DNA from 3 places in the Paenarthrobacter sp. Y-19 genome. Region 2 is predicted to be linked to each of the others. Evidence: riboswitches for the same ligand, from Rfam matches in the RefSeq annotation. Region 2 holds a riboswitch; each other region holds the start of a gene.

The links. A riboswitch is a leader RNA that binds a small molecule or an ion and turns the genes downstream of it on or off. The one in region 2 is predicted to bind thiamine pyrophosphate.
Region 1: it holds a riboswitch for thiamine pyrophosphate, as region 2 does, so the genes downstream of both, thiO (glycine oxidase ThiO) here and PYR64_RS16985 (ECF transporter S component) in region 2, are expected to answer to the same signal.
Region 3: it holds a riboswitch for thiamine pyrophosphate, as region 2 does, so the genes downstream of both, thiC (phosphomethylpyrimidine synthase ThiC) here and PYR64_RS16985 (ECF transporter S component) in region 2, are expected to answer to the same signal.

What each region holds. Positions count from the first base shown of each region.
Region 1 is NZ_CP119414.1:2,701,933-2,704,126, reverse strand. It holds gene PYR64_RS12635 (CGNR zinc finger domain-containing protein) at 1-96, shown strand, start outside; gene thiE (thiamine phosphate synthase) at 213-899, opposite strand; TPP riboswitch at 927-1,046, shown strand; gene thiO (glycine oxidase ThiO) at 1,039-2,194, shown strand, end outside.
Region 2 is NZ_CP119414.1:3,628,663-3,630,856, reverse strand. It holds gene PYR64_RS16990 (NUDIX hydrolase) at 1-301, opposite strand, end outside; TPP riboswitch at 745-881, shown strand; gene PYR64_RS16985 (ECF transporter S component) at 958-1,578, shown strand; gene PYR64_RS16980 (ABC transporter ATP-binding protein) at 1,578-2,194, shown strand, end outside.
Region 3 is NZ_CP119414.1:2,334,697-2,336,890, reverse strand. It holds gene thiC (phosphomethylpyrimidine synthase ThiC) at 1-965, opposite strand, end outside; TPP riboswitch at 961-1,068, opposite strand; gene PYR64_RS11015 (amidohydrolase family protein) at 1,153-2,194, shown strand, end outside.

The sequences.
Region 1 (2,194 bases), 930 kb from region 2:
TACGACAGTTCACGGTCCAGGACCCGGACCTGGTGCGACATGAACACGTGCGGGGCGCGGAGCAAGATGCGCCAGTACCGCGATCGGCTCACCTGAATCTGATCCGATCCGGTGGGTGGGCTGCGGCATCTGCAAGCCCCGACTCACCCTGTCGCCACAACCTGCCGATACCGCGACGGTCTGCGTGCCTGGGACTGTTGTTTGGAGAACCGTTACGCGGCGGCGTCCAGGGCTTCGAGCAGCGACTTGGCTGCCGCCGTCGGATCTTCCGCCTCGGTAATGGCGCGAACGACGACGATACGGCTGGCGCCCGCAGCGAGCACCTGCTCGACGTTGCCGAGATCGATTCCGCCGATCGCAAACCACGGCACCTCCACGGCGCCTCCGGTGGTCTCCTCCGCACGCTTGATCGCTTCCGCGGCATATGTGACCAGGCCGGTTCCCACCGCCTCACGGCCGGGTTTGGTGGGGGTCGCCCAGACGGGACCAACGCAGAAATAGTCCAGTCCAGGCTCGCACGGCGAAGCCGTGATCGCGGCATTTACCTGCTCAGGTGTATGGGTGGAGAGACCAATCGAAGCGGGGCGGGGAAGGAAGGTGCGGGCAATCTCCAGCGGGAGGTCCTTCTGGCCCACATGGAACACCGGAGCCCCGGAAACACTGGCAATATCCGCCCGGTCGTTGACCGCCCAGAGCCGCCCGTGCCGTTCTGCGACGCCACGCAGGATCGCCAGCAATTCCAATTCCTCGGCGGCTTCGATCGTCTTGTCACGGAGTTGGATGATGTCCACCCCGCCCTGGAACGCGGCGTCGGCAAAGTCTTCGAAATCGCCTTGGCGCTTGCGCGCATCAGTGCACAGGTAGAGGCGGGCGCTGGCGAGGGCAGAGTGCTGGGTCATGGAATCCACAGTAGTTCCTCTAAACTGGGCACGTACTGCGGGAGCCGTGACCTACGTCTTTATGACCGTCCGGCTGAGAGGGCTTCAGAGCCGACCGCTTGACCTGATCCGGCTAGTACCGGCGTAGGGAAGGAAACAGATGGCAGAAGCCATTCACGCGGATGTTGCCGTTATCGGCGGAGGCGTCATCGGACTGGGCATCGCCCACCAGGCTCGGAAGCTGGGCCGCTCCGTAGCACTCATCGATCCGGCACCCGCCACCGGTGCGACATTTGCTGCTGCCGGAATGTTGGCGCCCGTGAGCGAGCTGCACTACCAGGAAGAAGACCTCCTGGAGCTCATGCTCGAGTCATCCCGGTTGTGGCCTTCGTTTGCCGGCGGCCTTCACCGGCCTGTGGAAGATACCGGATACCGCACGACGCCGACCCTCGCCGTGGGTGCCGATGCCGCCGACCGCCGCGCGCTCGCGGACCTTCGCACCGTCCAGCTCGCGGCGGGCCTGGGGGTCGAACCGTTGCCGTTGCGGACCGCCAGGGAACGCGAACCGCTCCTTAGCCCGCAAATTTCCTGTGCCTTTGATATACCCGCCGATCACCAGGTGGATCCACGGAAGCTGGCGGAGTGCCTCATGGCAGGGCTGGCCGCGCATTCATCCGGCGATGGCACGTGGGTAGGCGGCGCCAGGGAAGGATTTGCCGTTGCAGAGTCCGCGCACGGCCTGTTGTGGGACGGGGACCAGGTAGCCGGAGTGGAGCTCGAATCCGGCAAATCCGTCGTGGCCGGCGAAACCGTGGTGGCCAACGGGCTGGGCGCCCCCGCGCTCGCCGGCCTTCCTGAGGGTCTTGAACTTCCGGTCAGGCCGGTCTACGGGGACATCCTCAGGCTTCGGGTCCCCGCGCACCTCCAACCGCTGCTCACTGCCACTGTTCGTGGCATGGTCCGCGGGGTGCCCGTTTACATCGTTCCCAGGGACGACGGAACCGTAGTCATCGGAGCTACCCAACGGGAGGACGGCTTGTCGGCGGCCTCCAACGCAGTCTCTGCCGGCGGGGTTTACCAGCTCCTTAGGGACGCCCAGGTATTGGTTCCCGCGGTGGCCGAACTTGAACTCCTGGAAGCAACTGCGCGCGCCAGGCCAGGGACTCCGGATAACGCTCCGTTGCTGGGCCGCGTAGCCGGTTCAAGCGGGGACATCGCAGGCCTGGTGGTGGCCACCGGGTTCTTCCGGCATGGCGTCCTCCTGACCCCCGCGGCCGCCATGATCGTGGGGGAGCTGCTCACCGGTTCCCCTGATC
Region 2 (2,194 bases):
TTGCTGCCGTGAGCACCATTCCCGCGTTCCTCTCCGCCAACGCTGTGTCCGCGGAAATCGAACTCTGCGCCCAGGACAACGCATGGCTGCGCAGCAGTTCCCCGGGGTAGTCCCAGCCGGACTGATCCACAGCGTCCACCCGGCCGCCCGGAAAGACCACCATTCCTGCCGCGAAGTCCATGGTGCTGACTCTGTGCTGGACAAATGCCTCTAGCCCCGAGGTGGCGTCGCGGAGCAGAATCACGCTGGCAGCGAGGCGTGGCTCGGCCACGGGTGCGTGGGAGCCTGGACGATCCGTCATCAGGCCATTCTTGCAGGTGCGTTGTGGGGCCTGCTGTGCGTGTTTAGGCGCGGGGATAGGGCGCAGAGTGGGCCTCGCAATGCACTCCTGTTGTTGTGGGGCCTGGTGTGCGTGTTTAGGCGTGGGGATGGGGCGCAGAGTGGGCCTCGCAACGCACCCTCGATTGTTGTGGGGCCTGGTGTGCGTGTTTAGGTGTGGGGATAGGGCGCAGAGTGGGCCTCGCAACGCACCCTCGTTTGTTGTGGGGCCTGGTGTGCGTGCTATGGCGTGGGGATGGGGTGCTGAGTGGGCCTCGCAACGTACTCCCGTTTGTTGTGGGGCCTGCTGTGCGTGTTTAGGCGTGGGGATAGGGCGCAGAGTGGGCCTCGCAACAGGATTGTGACCGCGGCCCAGAGCGGGCCGTACGCGGAGGTGTAAACTGAACCCGCCCATCAGGGCAGATTTGATAACGACAGGGGAGCGCCGCCGTCGGACCTTGCAGCGATGCAGGAGACGCGAGGGCGCTGAGAGTGCGGACAGCCGCAGACCCTCGAACCTGATCCGGTTAGTACCGGCGCAAGGGAGTCGAGCTTCTCAGAGTGTCCGGAGCCGGACGGCGCAAGCCAGGCGGATTCCGGGGAGCACTTTCCCCTCCTGTAACCTCAGGAGGCAGAAAAATGACCACGGTAAACGTGAAGAAGACCAGTTATAGCTGGCGTGTTGTAGACATCGTGGTGGCGGCCCTCATCGCCATCGCCGGCGGCGTGATTTTCTGGGCCTGGTCCCAGGGCGCGGCACTGGTATCCATCCCCATGAATGCGGCGTACCCGCCCCTTACCGGCCTGATCGCCGGTGGCTGGATGATCCCCGCAGTCCTGGGCATGCTCATTATCCGAAAGCCCGGCGCAGCTCTTTTCTGCGAGGCCGTCGCAGCCACGGGTGAGCTCATCATGGGTTCGCAGTACGGCACCACGGTGCTCATCTCCGGCATCCTCCAAGGCCTTGGCGCCGAGCTCATCTTCGCCGCGTTCCGCTACAAGAAGTTCAACCTGCCCACCGCACTCCTCGCGGGCGCAGGCGCGGGCCTCTTCTGTGGCCTGAACGATTCGTTCCTGCCCTGGGGCTGGAATATCGCCTACGAGGCCATCGACAAGCTGACGTACATCACTTTCACCACCATCTCCGGTGCAGTGATCGCCGGCGGCCTGTCCTGGATCGCCACCCGCGGTCTGGCCACGACGGGTGTCCTGAGTTCCTTCGCGTCGCGGAAGGCCGCTTCGGAGCCAGTCTTCAACTGATGCCTGCCACACACAGCGGCACGGTCCGGCCTGCCGCCATCTCCGCCGAGGGGTGGGGATGGCGGCATGCCGGCCGGGCCCAGCCTGCCATCCAGGGCCTTGACCTCCGCATTGAACCGGGGGAACGCGTCCTGTTGCTGGGCCCTTCGGGGGCCGGCAAGTCCACGCTCCTGCACGCCCTCGCCGGGGTGCTGGGTGACGAGGAAGACGACTCTGATGAGACCGGTTCGCTGCTGATCGACGGCGTCACTGCCCGCGAGCAGCGTGGCCGCGCCGGGCTGATGCAGCAGGATCCCGAAACGCAGGTGGTTCTCTCCCGGGTGGGCGACGACGTTGCCTTCGGCGCGGAGAACCTTGCCGTGCCGCGCGAGGAGATCTGGTCCCGGGTGCATGAAGCGCTCGACGACGTCGGCTTGCGTACCGCATCAGGCGGCGGTTTGGCATTGGACCACCCGACGGCGGCACTTTCCGGGGGACAGAAGCAGCGCCTCGCGCTGGCCGGCATTTTGGCGATGCGGCCAGGCTTGATCCTGCTGGACGAACCCACGGCCAACCTCGATCCTGCAGGGGTCCTCGAGGTCCGCGACGCCGTGGCCCGCTGCCTGGACAAGACCGG
Region 3 (2,194 bases), 1.3 Mb from region 2:
GCCATGATGGACCCGCCACGGGAAACTATGCCTGTCACGCGGTTGGCGGTCAGCGGTACGTACCTGAGCAGTACACCGGCATGGATCGTCATGTAGTCCACGCCTTGCTCGCACTGTTCGATCACTGTGTCACGGAAGATTTCCCACGTGAGCTTGTTGGCTTCTCCATTGACCTTTTCCAGCGCCTGGTAGATGGGAACGGTGCCGATCGGAACAGGGGAGTTGCGGATCAGCCACTCGCGGGTGGTGTGGATGTCGTCGCCGGTTGACAAGTCCATGACGGTGTCCGCGCCCCACTGCGTAGCCCACTGAAGCTTGTCCACTTCTTCGGCAATTGAACTGGTGACGGCCGAATTGCCGATGTTGGCGTTGATCTTCACCAGGAAGGCCTTGCCGATAATCATGGGCTCGGATTCGGGGTGGTTGATGTTGTTGGGAATGATCGCGCGGCCGGCGGCGACCTCGCTGCGGACCAGTTCGACATCGCAATTCTCGCGCAGCGCCACGAAGCGCATCTCAGGCGTCACCAGGCCTTGCCGTGCGTAGTGCATCTGGGTGACGGTCTTACCCTCGGCGGCGCGGCGTGGCACCGGTTGCGCGCCCTTCCACTCGGCTGAGGCGGCCCCGCGGCGAACAGCCGACTTGCCGTCGTCGAGCAGGTTCCGTTCGCGGCCGGAATAGGCCTCAGTGTCGCCGCGGGACTCGATCCATGCGGCCCGGAACGGTTCCAGGCCCACGACGGGATCGCTGCCCGGGCCTGCCGTCCGGTACACCTGCAGTGGTGCGTTGGCTTGGCCATTGGGGGAGGGCTCCAGCGCGATTTCCGTCACGGGGACGCGGATTCCGGCGTCATGGTCTTCAAGCCATGCCAGCGAATGGGACCTCAGGGACTGCGTAACAGGCTCGTTTTGGGCAGGGCTGGACTCGTTTTGGGCAGGGCTGTGCTGTGTTTTGGTGGTGCTCAAAGGATTACTCACTTCCTTCGCCGGCATTACCCGGACAGGTTCAACGGTCGCAGGCTGCCTCAGCCCGATCTCAGCCCCTGCAAGGGCCCCCGTGTGGTCGTAGACGAAGCTACCACAGCTGGCAGGGGGCGCCCAGTCACATCAGTCCGCCGAAGCCTGCCGCCCCGCTGCGGATTAGGCTTTTGCCATGGCCAACATCATTGAATTCAGCGGACCCGTGCTCGTGGCGGCAGATGACGTGCGCCAAGGAATGTGGTCTGTTGGGGGAGCGCTGACGTTTGAAAAGCCGTCGTCCCCTCCCGACAAGGTACTGGACGGTTGGGTCCTGCCGGGTTTCGTGGATGCCCACTGCCATATCGGCTTGGGCGCCGGTGGGGCCGTGGACGACGCCACCACCCTCGCGCAGGCCCAGGCCGACCTCGCTTCGGGAACCCTGCTGATCCGCGACTGCGGATCTCCCAGCGACACACGTTGGGTGCAGCCGCGGACGGACTTGCCCCGCCTTATCAGGTCCGGCCGCCACATCGCCCGAAGCCGTCGGTACCTGCGCGGATTGGGCCATGAGATTGAACCGGAACAGCTGGTGGAGACCGTCCGTAAGGAGGCCCGCGACGGCGACGGTTGGGTGAAGCTCGTAGGCGACTGGATCGACCGGGGCATTGGCGACCTGGCGCCCTCTTTTCCGGCAAAGCTGGTCAAGGACGCCGTAGCTGCCGCCCACGAGGAAGGTGCCAGGGTCACGGCGCACTGCTTTGCGGAGGACACAATCGACGACATGCTGGATGCCAACATCGACTGCATCGAACATGCCACTGGCCTTCTGCCCCGGCACATCCCACGGCTGGTGGAGCAGTCAGTGCCGATCGTTCCCACGTTGGTGAACATTGCGACCTTTCCGGAGATCGCCGCCCAGGCGGCGCCAAAGTTCCCCGGGTACGCGGACCACATGACGCGGTTGTGGGAGCGCCGGCGTGAGCGGGTCCTTGAGGCTTTCGAGGCCGGGGTGGCGATCTACGCGGGAACGGATGCGGGCAGCGTGATCAAGCACGGCCGCATCGCGGACGAAATGCATGAACTGCACGACGCCGGCCTGCCGCCCGCCGCGGTCCTGGATGCCGCTGCGTGGGGCGCCCGCAAGTGGCTGGGAGCCGACGCCATCAGCGAAGGCGCCAGTGCCGACGTCGTTCTCTGCCATGACGATCCCCGGCACGACCTACGGACGGTATCCG